3 regions of the Pseudoduganella plicata genome follow, and region 1 is predicted to be linked to each of the others. Evidence: predicted binding sites of a transcription regulator. Region 1 holds the regulator's gene; each other region holds the start of a gene.
What was found. The regulator FNR, encoded in region 1, switches genes on or off when oxygen is low (the NO sensors DNR and NnrR bind a similar motif). The targets are predictions, from matches to a motif close to TTGATNNNNATCAA.
Positions count from the first base shown of each region.

Region 2: E1742_RS08960 (universal stress protein) is a predicted target of FNR. The motif match lies at 1,195-1,208, and genes of this name have one in related genera.
Region 3: E1742_RS17420 (OmpW/AlkL family protein) is a predicted target of FNR. The motif match lies at 1,344-1,357, and genes of this name have one in related genera.

Region 1 covers NZ_CP038026.1:3,733,461-3,735,724, reverse strand. The annotation lists gene ccoG (cytochrome c oxidase accessory protein CcoG) at 1-304, shown strand, start outside; gene E1742_RS16350 (FixH family protein) at 314-826, shown strand; gene fnr (fumarate/nitrate reduction transcriptional regulator Fnr) at 881-1,636, opposite strand; gene E1742_RS16340 (HAMP domain-containing sensor histidine kinase) at 1,858-2,264, shown strand, end outside.
Region 2 covers NZ_CP038026.1:2,030,663-2,032,926, reverse strand. The annotation lists gene E1742_RS08965 (response regulator) at 1-540, opposite strand, end outside; gene E1742_RS08960 (universal stress protein) at 629-1,093, opposite strand; gene E1742_RS08955 (protein phosphatase CheZ) at 1,472-2,264, shown strand, end outside.
Region 3 covers NZ_CP038026.1:3,978,270-3,980,533, reverse strand. The annotation lists gene E1742_RS17430 (xanthine dehydrogenase family protein molybdopterin-binding subunit) at 1-754, opposite strand, end outside; gene E1742_RS17425 ((2Fe-2S)-binding protein) at 751-1,254, opposite strand; gene E1742_RS17420 (OmpW/AlkL family protein) at 1,426-2,037, shown strand; gene E1742_RS17415 (DUF2244 domain-containing protein) at 2,123-2,264, opposite strand, start outside.

The DNA of each region.
Region 1 (2,264 bases):
CGGCTCGATGGGGCGCGAGGTGGACGGTGGCGCGATCGAGAACGTCTACCGGCTGCAGATCATGAACACCTCCGAACGGGGTCACCGTTACCGCATCGCCGCGCGGGGCCTGCCCGGCCTGGCGTTGGCGACGGCCGATGAAGTGACGCTGGAGGGTACGGAAACGCGCGCGGTGCCGATCCGCCTGCGTGCGCCGCACGGTGCCGGGCAGACCGGTTCGAACAAGATCACGGTACAACTGACCGCTCTGGACGATCCGGCGCTGACGGTCAGCGAAACGGCCGTCTTCATCGTGCCGCGCTAGGAGAACGATATGGAACACGCATTGACACTGACGAAGCCCTGGTACACGCAACGCTGGCCATGGCTGCTGATGGCCGGCCCCGCCATTGTGCTTGCCGCCTGCGGCTATACGGGCTGGATCGCCTTCTCGCAGCAGGACGCGCTGGTCGTCGGCGATTATTACAGGAAGGGCAAGGCGATCAATCAGGACCTGCGGCGCGACCGCGCGGCAGCGTTGCTGGGCGTATCCGCGACCGTGCGCTACGACGCCGCCGACGGCAAGCTGGCAGGCCGCGTCGCCGGCCGCGATGCCGGCGCCCTCAGCGGTCCCGTGCTGCTGCACCTGGCGCATGCAACGCAGCCGGACAAGGACATCCGCCTGCTGCTGCACCCCGCCGCCGATGGCACGTTCAGTATCGGCCTGCCGATGCTGGAACGCACCCGGTGGGTGGTGCTGGTAGAGGACGAGAAGAAGTCATGGCGCCTGGAAGGGCAGTGGTTGTGGCCCACCGAACCCGAGATCGTGTTGCGGGCGGCGGAGTAAAAAAAACCGGTGACAGGCTCCATTTTCCAAAAATAGGAGCCTGTCACCGGTTTTTTATGCGCAGGTTTCCGTGCCGGCCGTGATGGCCTTCAGCCGCGGCAGGTCCAGCACGCGCACTTCGCGGTTGCTGACGGCCAGCAGCCCGAGTTTTTTAAATTTGTTGAGCAGGCGGCTGATGCTTTCGATCGTCAGCCCCAGGTAATTGCCGATGTCCTCGCGCGACATGCGCAGCTGGAACGCCGTGGCCGAGTAGCCGCGCGCCTCGTAGCGCGAGGCGAGATTGACGAGAAAGGCGGCAAAGCGCTGCGAGGCCTGCATATTGCCGAGCAAAAGCATGACGCTTTGCTCGCGCGTGATTTCCTGGCTCATCATGCGGTGGAAGTGGCGCAGCAAGGTCGGCATGTCGACCAGCAGCTGTTCCAGGCTGGCAAACGGAATTTCGCACACTTCGCTGTCCTCCAGCGCCATCGCGCTGCAATAGTGCTTGTCGGTGCTGATCGCGTCCATGCCCAGCAGTTCTCCGCCCATCTGGAACCCCGTGACCTGCTCTTCGCCGCCGGTGTTGATCTGGTAGGTCTTGAAATGGCCTAGCCGGATGGCGTACAGGCTGGTGAACGGGTCGCCGATGCGGAACAGGACATTGCCCTTGGCAACCTTGCGGCGCCGGCCGATAATCTGGTCCAGCTTGTCCATATCGCCCATGTCAAGCCCCATCGGCAGGCAAAGCTGGTGCATGCTGCAGGTGGCACAGCGCGCCTTGAGCACGTCGATCGTCGTACCGGGCAGGGTGATGGCGGGAAGCTGGTGCATGCGTGGGGAGTCTTCGTTCGGATGGCCCACAGTGTACTGTAACCGGAAGGCGCTCGGCCGTTCCTTCACGGTTGCTATGGCATTCGGTATCGATTGCGCGACAGTAATATCAACCTGTCGAGAAGGCGCGGCACGATAGCGCCACGCGGGTAGCCAGCCGAACAATAGCGCGATTATGATACATGCATGGTGCTACCGCCATTCCGGCTCGACGAGGGGCAATGAAACCGCTGGGTATCAAGGCAAAAGTCGCATTGGCGACGACGCTGACGTCGATCGTCATGATCGCGCTCGTGACTGCGCTGCAGGCGCAGCGCATGCGCGACGACTTTACGCGCGTACTGTTCGCCCAGCAGGACGCGCTGGTGCGGCGCACGGCCCAGGAGCTGGACGACAAGCTGGTCATGCTGCGCGAGATCGTGGCGCAATCGGTACGCTACCAGCCGCGCGATCTGTGCACCAACCCGGCCGGCCTGCGCGGCTTCTACGAAAACCGCGCCGTCCTGACGCTGTTCGACGACGTGCTGGTCGCCAGTCCCCAAGGCATCGTCATCGCCGACATCCCCGCGCTGCCGGGGCGGCCCGGCGTCAACGTGGCCGACCGCGCCTATTTCCAGCGCGTGCTGGC
Region 2 (2,264 bases), 1.7 Mb from region 1:
GACGGTTTTTACCGACAGGTGCAGGCCATTGGCGATTTCCGTAATCGACTTGCCGGAAACAAGCAGCGAGAAAACCTCGAACTCGCGGTCCGACAGCTGTTTGTGCAACAGGCTTTCATTGGGCATCATGATATTCAATGCCAGTTGTTCCGCCACTTCGGTGCTGATATACGGGCGGCCCGAGGCGACCTTGCGGATGGCGCCGACCAGCTGCGTGCCGGCGCTTTCCTTGGTCAGGTAGCCCTGCGCGCCGGCGCGGATGGCGCGTACGGCGTATTGTTCTTCCTCGTGCATCGTCAGGATCAGGATGGCCAGCTTGGGCGATTCGCTGCGGATCTGGCGGATCAGGTCGACACCGCTGCGGCCGGGCATCGACAGGTCCAGCAGCAGCAGGTCGAAGCCGCCCTGGCGCACGTGGCGCAACACCTCGAAGCCGTCGACCGCCTCGCCCGTGATGTCGATGTCGGGGGCACCGTCGAGAATACGCTTGAGTCCTTCGCGCATGATGGTGTGGTCGTCGGCGATGACAATTCTGATCATAGAGTCGGGAAGTCGGTTTGCTCGTGTGGCTACTGTTGCTGGCATATAAGGTGTCGTATTGGGCTAGCCCGTCGGCAATCGCTGCCGGTCAGTCGGCGGGTTCCTTCAGCAGGCGGTGGACCAGCACCGGAATTCTGGAGTGCGACAGCACCTTGTTCGTCACACTACCCAGCAGCAGTTGACCCCAGCCGCTGCGGCCGTGCGATCCCATGAAGATCAGGTCGCAATGGGTCTGCTGCGCCACCTCCACGATCTTCAGTGCGGCGCTTTCCGAGAAAGCTGTCATGCTGACGCAGTGGACGTTCTTGCGGGCGCAGGCGTCGACGATCGATTGCGTGTGCTCGCGCCCCGCACGCACCAATGCCGCCCGGTACTCTTCTTCGCTGGGATAACTGGGCGGAATGATCTCCACGTATATGGGATACTGGTACTCCGGCGCCACAAACAGGGCCAGCACCTCGGCACCCATCTGCTGGGCGAACGAAACGCCGGCGCAGGCTGTCATGCGGGAAACCGCCGATCCGTCGGTGGTGATCAGAATTTTCCGGTACATCCCGGCCTCCGGTTGTCGAGATAGCTACTGACTGTACGTCCTTCAGGGTGCCCACACTGTAATTGTAGTCCGGTTTGTCATCCTTGTCTGGATGCAAAGATTTGATCTTGCTCAAGAGTGCAGTAAGTCTTGCGCAAAATTGCTTCAAAAATCAGTTTTGTATTAGTTCTAACGCCTCCAGCAGCCCAAATACAACACAAAGTAGCGCTTTTGCTGCTGCCGCACATTTTTGCGCCGCCTTTGTCGCTGCGGTGATTGAATAAGCGGGGGGCGCCCTGCTACACTCGCGGAAGTGCGTTAATATTGCCGAGCGTCAATCATGACAGGTCTCTGGCATCTATGACGGCAGTAAATTTTTGATTATGGAGAAGCAGGGATATGACCGACGCCGCTGATGATTTCGACGCATTATTCGAGGAAGTGTCTGCGCAGCGCGCCAGCGCTCCGACACCAGCCCCGGCACCCGCGCCGGCCGCTGCTGCAGAAGACGACCTGGAAAGCCTGTTCGACGAGATCGCCTCGAAGGGACCCGCGGAAGCCGCACCTGTGGCCGCAGCGGTGACCCCGGCGGCGCCAGCGGCCGCTGCCGCGCCGGCCGGCATCCCCGCCGAAGGCGATGGCACGATGTTCGAACGCCTGGGTGGCATTGTCCGCCTGCTGCACGACTCGCTGCGCGAGCTGGGTTATGACAAGGCGCTGACGGAAGCGTCGAGCCAGATTTCGGACGCCCAGGACCGACTGGAATACGTGGCCACCTTGACCGAGCAGGCCGCCAACAAGGTGCTGAACACGCTCGACGATGGCATGCCGGCACAGGACGTGCTGTCGAAGAAGTCGAAGGAAATGGAAGACCGCTGGGCCGCGCTGTTCGATGGCAAACTCAGCATTGACGAATTCAAGACCCTGGCCGGCGACTCGCGCGCCTTCGCCCAGGCTGTCTCCGAAGCGACCGAGGCCGAAAAGGCCCGTCTGCTGGAAATCATGATGGCCCAGGACTTCCAGGACATCACCGGCCAGCTGATCAAGAAGGTCGTGAAGATCACGCAGACAGTGGAAGCCGAGCTGGCCCAGCTGCTGAAAGACAACGCACCGCCCGACAAGCGCGAGAAGATTGCGCAGAAAGAAGTGGAGAAAGTGGAGTTGATGAGCGGCCCGTCGGCGCCTGCCGTGG
Region 3 (2,264 bases), 240 kb from region 1:
CCTGCAGCACTTTCTTCACGCCGGGACGGCTCCTGATGGCGTCCGCATCGAAGCTCTTGACCTTGCCGCCGAAGACGGGGCAATCGCGGATCGCGGCATTGAGCATGCCGGGCAAGGCCAGGTCCATGCCGTAAATCTGCTTGCCCGTGGTTTTCTCCACGGTGTCCAGCCGCGCCAGGCGCCTGCCGGCGATCTTCCAGTCCTTCGGGTCTTTCAGTACCACGTCCTGCGGCGGCGCCAGCTTGCCTGCCGCGGCAGCGACGCTGCCGTAGGTTAGAGAGCGGCCCGTCGGCACGTGCGTGATCACACTGCCGGCGGCCCGGCACTCGGTGACCGGCACGTTCCACTGGGCCGCCGCGGCCTGCACCAGCATCATGCGTGCCGCCGCGCCGCCCTTGCGCACGTAATCATGCGATTCGCGTACGCCGCGGCTGCCGCCGGTCGAGAAGCTGCCCCAGACGCGCTTGCGCGCCAGGTTCGTGCCCGGTGTCGGATATTCCGTCGTGACCTTGTTCCAGTCCGCGTCCAGTTCTTCGGCCACCAGCTGGGCGAGACCTGTCAGCGTGCCCTGCCCCATCTCGGAGCGGGCGATGCGGATGACGATGGTGTCGTCCGGCCGCACGACCACCCAGGCGTTCACTTCGGGCGCGACCGCGTCCTGCGCCGCCGCCTCGAGCGGGATGTGGAAAGCGACCACCAGGCCGGCGGCATGGCCCAGGAAGCGCCGGCGCGAGGGCGAGAGGACGGCGTTCATGCCTTGCTCCCGGCGGCGCGCGGCTCGATGGCGAGACCGGCCGTTTTCGGATCGCCGCCCCGCGCGACGACGTGGATCGCCTTGCGCACGCGGTTGTACGTTCCGCAGCGGCAGATGTTCGTCATCGCCATGTCGATATCGGCATCCGTCGGCTTCGGTTTTTCTTTTAGCAGGGCGGTGGCCGCCATGATCATGCCGGACTGGCAAAAGCCGCACTGCGGCACGTCGAGCGCGGCCCAGGCCTTCTGCACGGGGTGCGAACCGTCCGGCGACAGCCCTTCGATCGTGACGATCTTCTGCGCCGCCGTCACCGTGGAGACAGGCCGCACGCAGCTGCGCGTGGCCTCGCCGTCGATGTGCACCGTGCAGGCACCGCATTGCGCGATGCCGCAGCCGTATTTGGTGCCCGTCAGGCCCAGTTGTTCGCGCAGCACCCACAACAGCGGCGTGTCCTCCTCTGCCTCGAATTCGCGTACCTGACCGTTCACGTTGAGCTTCATGCCTGCCTCCTCAGGGGGTGGGTGGGATGGTGCTGCCGCAGCAGCCAATATTACGCCGTTTTGCTTGCCGTGTATTCGTTCGGGCAATTTTGATCTGAGTCAAAGTTTTTGCTGCGGTGCGTCACTAAACTTCTCGCCAGCAACAAACTACATCCAACAAGAGGAAGCGAAATGAAAACAGCCATCCTGGCAGTTCTGGCCGCAGCGATCTCCCTGTCATCCGTGGCAGCCTCGGCGCAAACGACCCCGTGGCAGGTGCGCGCCCGCGCGGTGCATATCGATCCGGCCGATAAATCCGAGCCGTTGGCCGGCGTCGGCACCTCGGACCGCATCGGCGTATCCGACAAGACCATTCCCGAGATCGATATCTCGTATTTCTTCACCCCGAATATCGCCGCCGAGCTGGTGCTGACGTACCCGCAGAAACATGACGTTTATCTGGACGGCAAGACCATCGGCACCTTCAAGCACCTGCCGCCGTCGCTGCTGGCGCAATACCACTTCATGCCGAACGCCACGGTGAGCCCGTACATCGGTGCCGGCGTCAACTGGACAACGTTCTCCAGCAACCACATCCTGGATGGGCAGGGCAGCCTGGAGCACGACAGCTGGGGCCTCGCGTTGCAGGCCGGCGTCAACTACAAGCTGAGCCAGAACTGGTCGCTGAACATCGACGTCAAGAAGCTGCAGCTGCGCAGCGACGTGCTGATCGGCGGCGTCAAGGCCGGCAAGGTCAAGGTCGACCCGGTGCTGTTCGGCGTCGGCGTCGGCTACCGCTTCTGATCTCAAGACAACAGACAGTCCGCTTTACCCAAGCCTTTGCCTGCCCCTGGCCTTGCCGGTGGCAGGTTTTTTTTTTTAGCGCAGCTCATCCTGAACCTCGAGCGGCCAGCGCTTCGCGCAGCTCGCGCGCCAGCAGCCGCCGCTGCGGCTCGAGCAAATAACTTCCCACTTCAACGGTGACGTCACGGGCGGCCAGCCGTACCGGGTCGCGCCGCCGCGCGGGCGGC